3 regions of the Ralstonia pickettii genome follow, and region 3 is predicted to be linked to each of the others. Evidence: predicted binding sites of a transcription regulator. Region 3 holds the regulator's gene; each other region holds the start of a gene.

Region 1 (2,267 bases), 370 kb from region 3:
GCGTGTGGGACACCATCCGCAAGCTGTTTGCCGACACGCTGGAGGCGCGCGCACGCGGCTACACCGCCTCGCGCTTCTCGTTCAACACCGGCGACGGCCGCTGCCCCGCCTGTGAAGGCCAGGGCGTGCGCACCATCGCCATGAGCTTCCTGCCCGACGTGAAGGTCGGCTGCGACGTGTGCCACGGCCAGCGCTTCAATGCCGAGACGCTTGCCGTCACCTGGCGCGGCAAGAACATCGGCGATGTGCTGACCATGGAGATCGACGAAGCGGTCGAATTCTTTGGTGCGATGAACAGCATTGCCCATCCGCTGCAGTTGATGAAGGACGTCGGCCTCGGCTACCTGACGCTCGGCCAGCCCTCGCCCACGCTGTCCGGGGGCGAGGCGCAGCGCATCAAGCTCGTCACCGAACTGTCCAAGGTGCGCGATGACGTGACGCGTCGCGGCCAGAAGCCGCCCCACACGCTGTACGTCCTGGACGAGCCGACCGTGGGTCTGCACATGGCCGACGTGGCCAAGCTCATTCGCGTGCTGCATCGGCTGGCGGACGGCGGCCACAGCGTGATCGTGATCGAGCACGACCTCGACGTGATTGCCGAGGCGGACTGGATCCTCGATCTCGGCCCCGAAGGCGGCGACGAAGGCGGCACGATCGTCGCGGCTTGCGGGCCGGAGGCGTTGACGCGCGTGCCGGCCAGCCATACTGGCGCCGCGTTGGTGCCGGTGCTGGCGCGCGGCAAGCAGGTCGATCCGAGCAAGGAAGGCGAGACGGTCTAGCGTGGCCGCGGCGGTCTCCGCACCGGTGGAGACCGTCGGCGAGGCGCTCGCGGTGATGTGGCGCCAGCAATCCTTTCGCTTTCCTGAGCAAACCGGTGCGCAAAGCCTGTCCGAGCAGGGTTTGCCCTAAAGAAGCGCGCCTCGCTGCCGTCACATTGTGGAGATTGTGAAGAAAGCGTTTGCGCGCGTCCGACCATGGCCACCTCGTCCACGAGCAACAACTACGTTCCGCCGATCTCGATTCCGGGCATCGGGACGAACATCGACGTCAACACCCTTGTCACGAAGCTGATCCAGGCGGAAAGCAAGGGCATGACGCTGCGGCAGACGCAGCAAAAGGCCTTTCAGACGCAACTGTCGGCAGTCGGCTCGCTCAAAAGCGCGCTGTCGACCTTCCAGACCGCGATGGCGGCCCTGAACAACCCGGACACATTCACCGGAAACAAGGCCAGCGGGCACGACACGTCGATCCTCACGGCTTCGCTGTCCAATACGGCGCCGGCTGGCACGTACCAAATCAACGTGACGCAGCTTGCGCAGGCGCAGGTGCTATCGGCCGCCGGGCAGGCGTCCAGCAAGACGCCCATTGGCGGCGGCACGCCCACCACCCTCACCTTCTCGTTTGGGAGCGTCTCGGGCGGCAGCTTTGCCAATGGCAAATACACGGGCGCCGCGTTCACGCAGAACGGCAACCAGGCCGGCGGCTCGATCACCATCGACCCATCGAACAATACGCTCGCCGGCATCCGCGACGCCATCAATAGCGCCAACCTGGGCGTCTCGGCCAGCATCGTCAACGACGGCAGCAGCTCGCCTTATCGGCTGGTGCTGACGTCCACTGCGGGCGGCGCCAATTCGGAGATGAAGATTTCCGTGTCGGGCGACCCGGCTCTGCAATCCCTGTTGAGCCACGACCCGAGCGGCACGCAGAACATGACCGAGGTGGCCACAGGCCGCAACGCGCTTGCCACTGTCAACGGCATCAGCGTGCAAAGCGCCACCAACACACTGACGGATGTGGTGGACGGCACGTCGTTCACGCTCGCCAAGACCGGCAGCACGACCGTGACGGTGGGCAGCGACGCGGGCCAGGCCAGCCAATCGGTGCTGAACTTCGTCAAGGCGTACAACGCGCTGCGCATCCAGCTCAACGCGTTGACCAAATTCGATACCGCGAACGCCGCCAACAACGGCGCGCTGGCCGGCGACGTCAGCACCAAGGCGATGATCAACCAGCTGACCGACGTGCTGGGCCAGGGCATCGGCAACGGCGCGTTCCAGTCGCTTGGCAGCATCGGCGTAACGATGGACAAGGAAGGGACGCTGTCGATTGACGACCCCAAGCTGTCCGCGGCCCTAAAGAAATCGCCCAGCCAGGTGGCGGCCGTATTTGCCGGCACCGGCGTGACAACGGATTCGCTGCTGAAGGTCGCGTCGTTTTCAACGACCACGCAAGCCGGCAGTTATGCCGTCAACGTCACTCAACTG
Region 2 (2,267 bases), 670 kb from region 3:
AGGCAGGCTGCACGGCCAGGAACCGCGCAACGCCAGGGACTTCACCACGTTGCAAAGTCTAGGGGCGGGTGTGCAACACCATTCGTTCGAATAAGGGGGGGATTGGCCGACATTTCCGCATTTGGCCCTCGCGCACGCGTGGCTACACTTCACCGGACTTTTGATGAAGGGGCTGTCCATGTCCACGCGGTTTGCACGCAGCGCGCACCACCCGATCCGATCAGCCGCCACGGCCATGCCGCTGGCCGCGCGCCAGCGCAAGCTGTTGCTGATCCTGGCGCTGGGCCTGCTGGCCAGCGTCGTTCATCCGATCCTGGCGCACGCTCAAGGCATGGTGCGCGTCGGCTATCCGCCGGCCCAGGCTGCAGTTGTGCAGCCGGCCCCGCAGCCCACCACCATCCAGGGCCCGAACGCCATTCAGATGCAGATTCAGCAACAGCTGCAGTCCCAACTCGACATCTTGGGCGGCACGAATGAGACGGGTGCGCCACATGCTTCGGTGGAAGTTGGCCCCGTGGATGCACGCGTGGCCAACCAGCCTTGCGATCAGATCGACCTGATGCTGCCCGCGGCCAACCGCCTGCGCGGCCGTATACAAGTAGGCGTGCGCTGCCGTTCGCCGCATGCCTGGGCGGCCTGGGTGCCGGCCACGATCCAGATTACGGGGACGTATTACGTTGCGTCGCACCAGCTGCCGCCGGGCAAGACGCTCGATATGAGCGATCTGGAAGCCCGCACGGGCGATTTGTCGACGCTGCCGGCTTCAGTCGTGCAGCAGCCGGCCGATGTCGTGGGGCGTGTACTGCTCACGGGTGTGGCCGCCAACCAGCCGCTGCGCGCGGAAAGCCTGCGCCTGCCGATGGCGGTGCAGGCCGGCCAGACCGTCAAGCTCATCGCCGAGGGCGGTGGCTTCCAGGTCAGCAGCGACGGTCGGGCCTTGAACCAGGCCGCGGTGGGCCAAGTGGCCCAGGTGCGCACCGCCAACGGCAATGTCGTCTCGGGCATCGCACAGTCCGCCGGCGTCGTGGCGATCCAGTTTTAGGATCAAATTGATAACGGCGGATCACTTTCCTGCTGTGATGCGTAATCGATACCTGCCGCTAAAGTTTGGGCCGGGGTTGGCCGATATGGGTGTTAGGATGAACGCGCTCTTCGGAGACACCCGTGAAAATCAACCATATCGTGAACAACACGCCGGCCGTTGCGCCGACCAAGGACGCTGCGTCCGGGTCGACGCGCGCCACCGGCTCGTCCCCGGCCACCACGACGGCTTCGGGCACCACGCGCCACACTGGCGATTCGCCGTCGCTGTCGGTCCAACAAGTCTCGCGCCAAGTGGGCAGCGGCGACTTCGACGCCGCGCGCGTCGAGCAGATCCGCAGTGCCATTCAGAACGGCACGCTGAAGATGGACGCCGGCAAGATTGCCGATGCGGCGCTTTCCGACGCGCAATCGCTGCTCTCTACGCGCTCCAAGAAGGTCTGACGGGCGTTTCCCGTCGACCGTCCCCTGTATTTTCTGACGCCGCCGGTCCATTCGGACTGATCGCGGCGGGGCGGTGTGCCGGCCGGCGGCTGCCCAAGCTCCCAAGCCGAAGGTAGTCAACATGGACAACACACTGCTGATCCGCACCCTTGCCGACGAGCAGGAACTGCTGCGCGCCGCCACGCTCACCCTGGATGCTGAAGCGCAGGCGTTGCGCGATGGCGACATGGTCGAGCTCGAACGCATCACCCAGACCAAGCAAAAACAGCTCGCCGCCCTGGGCGAGGCCGACCGCGACCGCCGCCTGTGGTGGGCCCAGCATGGCGGGGCCGATCCGTACGGGCTGGTCAAATACCTGCGCACCGACGAAAACGCCAGCCGCCTGTTCGACGAGAACCTGGCCTTGGCCCGCCTGCTGCGCCAGCGCAACATCGACAACGGCACCCTGATCGACCTGCGCCTGCGCGCCACGCAGAACGCACTGTCTGTCCTGCATGCCGCAAACAACGGCGGCGGCACGCCCTACGGCCGTGACGGCAAACAGCCGCTGTCGATGCCGCGCTTCTCGGTGGTCGCGCAATAAGCCACCAGAACCCATCTTTTGAGCACAAAAGCCGCGCTTTACGCCCACGTCAATGGGCGTGAAGTGGGGCTAGCTGCTGCCGTCTGATCCTGCTATGTATAGAGGGGTCTAGCACACCACCAATCGGGGTAAACAAAAAGGTTTACATCCCATTGATGGGTGCAACAAGCATGCTGGGGATTTATTCTGCGATTTCGGC
Region 3 (2,267 bases):
GCCGCCGCCTGCCGCTGCACTACGTGTCGTACGGCCAGCGAGTGCCGGAAGACATCGCGGTGCCGAACAAGAAGCTGCTCATCCACCGCTCGTTCCGGGCCGGTGCGGAGCAGTCGTCGTTCACGCTGGATTCGGACGAATCGCTGCTCGTGGCCCAGGGTGCGGTGTCACGCAACGCAGGCAACCGCGAACCCGGCCTGGCCGCTTTCGATTTCGCCTGACAAGGGGGCGACCATGACGACGCCATTCGCCAAGGATCAAGCCGCAGGGCTGCGGCGCATGCTCGGTCATGCCGCTGCCCGCCGCGTGCTCGTGATCGGCGCGGAAGAGCAGGTCGATGACTTTGTCGACAACCTGCGCATCGCGCTGTCCGGCATGGGCCGCGATACCGCTGTGGTGAGCGCGCAGACCGTGCTGGCCATGGCCGGTGTGCTTGAGGAGCACGACGAGACGGCGGATGTGACCCTCGTGGCAGCGCATTTCGGCACGCGGGCGCTGGGCACCGTGGCCGAAGCGTGCGACGACGTGCTGCTGACCTTCTCGGATGGTCCGGAAGGCATCAAGAGCGCTTACACGCTGCTCAAGAAAACCGCCGTGCTGCAAGGCGGCGCCGGCATCCGCACCGTGGTGTGCGGCGCGCATTCGGTGGATTCCGCCGTGCGCGTGTTCGGCAACCTGGCCAACACCGTGGGCCAGTACCTGAACACCCGGATCGATTTCGCCGGCTACCTCCCCGAGGACCGGCACGTAGAACTCGCGCTCTCGCTCGGCAAGCCCGTGGCGAGTGCGTTTCCCGCATCGCCTTCGGCCATGGCCTTCCGCCAGCTTGCCGAAGAAATGTTGAGCTGGGCCAGCGCCGAGGCCCAAGCCGGTGATGGCAGTGCGCCGTCACGGGTGGTCATGTCGGCGCGGGCACCGGCTCAGGAGCCGGCAGATGAATCGGCGCAAGCAACGTCAATGTCGGCATCGACAGCGACACCCGGCGCCACCGCACGCGCGGCCGAATTGGTTTATTGAGGCGCAGCATGAACGAAGCGTCAAAGGCAGGCATGGATATGTACACCGCAACCGGTCGCAAGACCAAGTCCGACGAGATGGCCACGTACGCACCGCTCGTGCGTCGCATTGCCAACCAGATGATGGTCAAGCTGCCGGCCAGCGTTGAGCTGGACGACCTGATCCAGGCCGGCATGATGGGCTTGCTCGACGCGCTGTCGCGCTATGAGGAAACGCAGGGTGTGCAGTTCGAGTTCTACGCGGCCCAGCGTATCCGCGGCGCGATCCTGGACGAACTGCGCGGCTCGGATTGGCTGCCGCGCGGCCTGCGCCGCAACGCGCGCACGATCGAGCAGGCAATCCAGAAGCTCCAGCAGCAGAAGGGCCGCGCGCCCACCGAAACCGAGATTGCCGCAGCGCTGGGCATGTCGCTGGCCGAATACCAGAAGCAGCTGGTCGACCTGCAAGGCAGCCAGCTGCTGTATTACGAAGATTTCGATCGCGAAGACGCCGACGCCTTCATCGAGAACCGTGCGCCCGAGAACGACGCCACGCCGCTGGACCAACTGCTGGACCACGACCTGCGCGAATCGGTGGTCGCCGCCATCGAGGCACTGCCCGAGCGCGAAAAGCTCATGATGAGCCTCTACTACGAGCAGGATCTGAACCTGCGTGAAATCGGCGCCGTGATGGGCGTATCGGAATCGCGCGTGTGTCAGATCCATAGCCAGGCGATTGCCCGCATCCGCTCGCGGCTGCGCGATCGTGCGTGGCTGCCGACGCCGACCTGATCCGATATCACCCGAGCGCCGCCGCCAATGGCGAGCGACGCCGGGTCTGTGCCTGACCTGCCAGTTTCTTACTGCGCGGCCAGCGAGTCATCTCGCGGCCGCGCTTTTTCTTTCGGCACGTCGGTTACTTCGGGCACGTCGGTCACGAGCCGCGACGCGGCGGCATCCCACACGCGGGTCTCGCCGTGCTTGAAGAGAAGGAAGCGCTCGGCGGGCACGTTGGCGGCCTTCAGCGCGTGGGCCAGGTCGGTGATGGGCTGGTCCAGCGCTTCGTCCGTCAGCTCGAACGTGCCCCAATGAATGCCCACGGCCTGCCGTGCGCCGATGTCTTGCATGACCTGCACGGCTTCCGCCGGGTCGATGTGCTGCGCCTTCATGAACCAGCGCGGCTCGTAGGCGCCCACGGCAATGGCCGCCACATCGAAGTGGCCGAAGCGCGTACCGATGTCGCGCGTGTCTTGCGAATACCCCAGATCGCCC

What was found. Region 3 encodes FliA, which starts transcription of late flagellar genes. Its sites were predicted from a motif close to CTAAAGTTTNNNNNNNNNNNGCCGNTA; they were not measured.
Region 1: fliD (flagellar filament capping protein FliD) is a predicted target of FliA. The motif match lies at 906-932, and genes of this name have one in related genera.
Region 2: flgM (flagellar biosynthesis anti-sigma factor FlgM) is a predicted target of FliA. The motif match lies at 1,102-1,128, and genes of this name have one in related genera.

The regions. Positions count from the first base shown of each region.
Region 1 is NZ_CP104382.1:767,682-769,948, forward strand. It holds gene uvrA (excinuclease ABC subunit UvrA) at 1-779, shown strand, start outside; gene fliD (flagellar filament capping protein FliD) at 975-2,267, shown strand, end outside.
Region 2 is NZ_CP104382.1:1,254,227-1,256,493, forward strand. It holds gene flgA (flagellar basal body P-ring formation chaperone FlgA) at 179-1,042, shown strand; gene flgM (flagellar biosynthesis anti-sigma factor FlgM) at 1,165-1,485, shown strand; gene N5B55_RS22380 (flagella synthesis protein FlgN) at 1,607-2,068, shown strand.
Region 3 is NZ_CP104382.1:393,988-396,254, forward strand. It holds gene flhF (flagellar biosynthesis protein FlhF) at 1-221, shown strand, start outside; gene N5B55_RS18530 (MinD/ParA family ATP-binding protein) at 235-1,017, shown strand; gene N5B55_RS18535 (RNA polymerase sigma factor FliA) at 1,026-1,787, shown strand; gene N5B55_RS18540 (MBL fold metallo-hydrolase) at 1,856-2,267, opposite strand, start outside.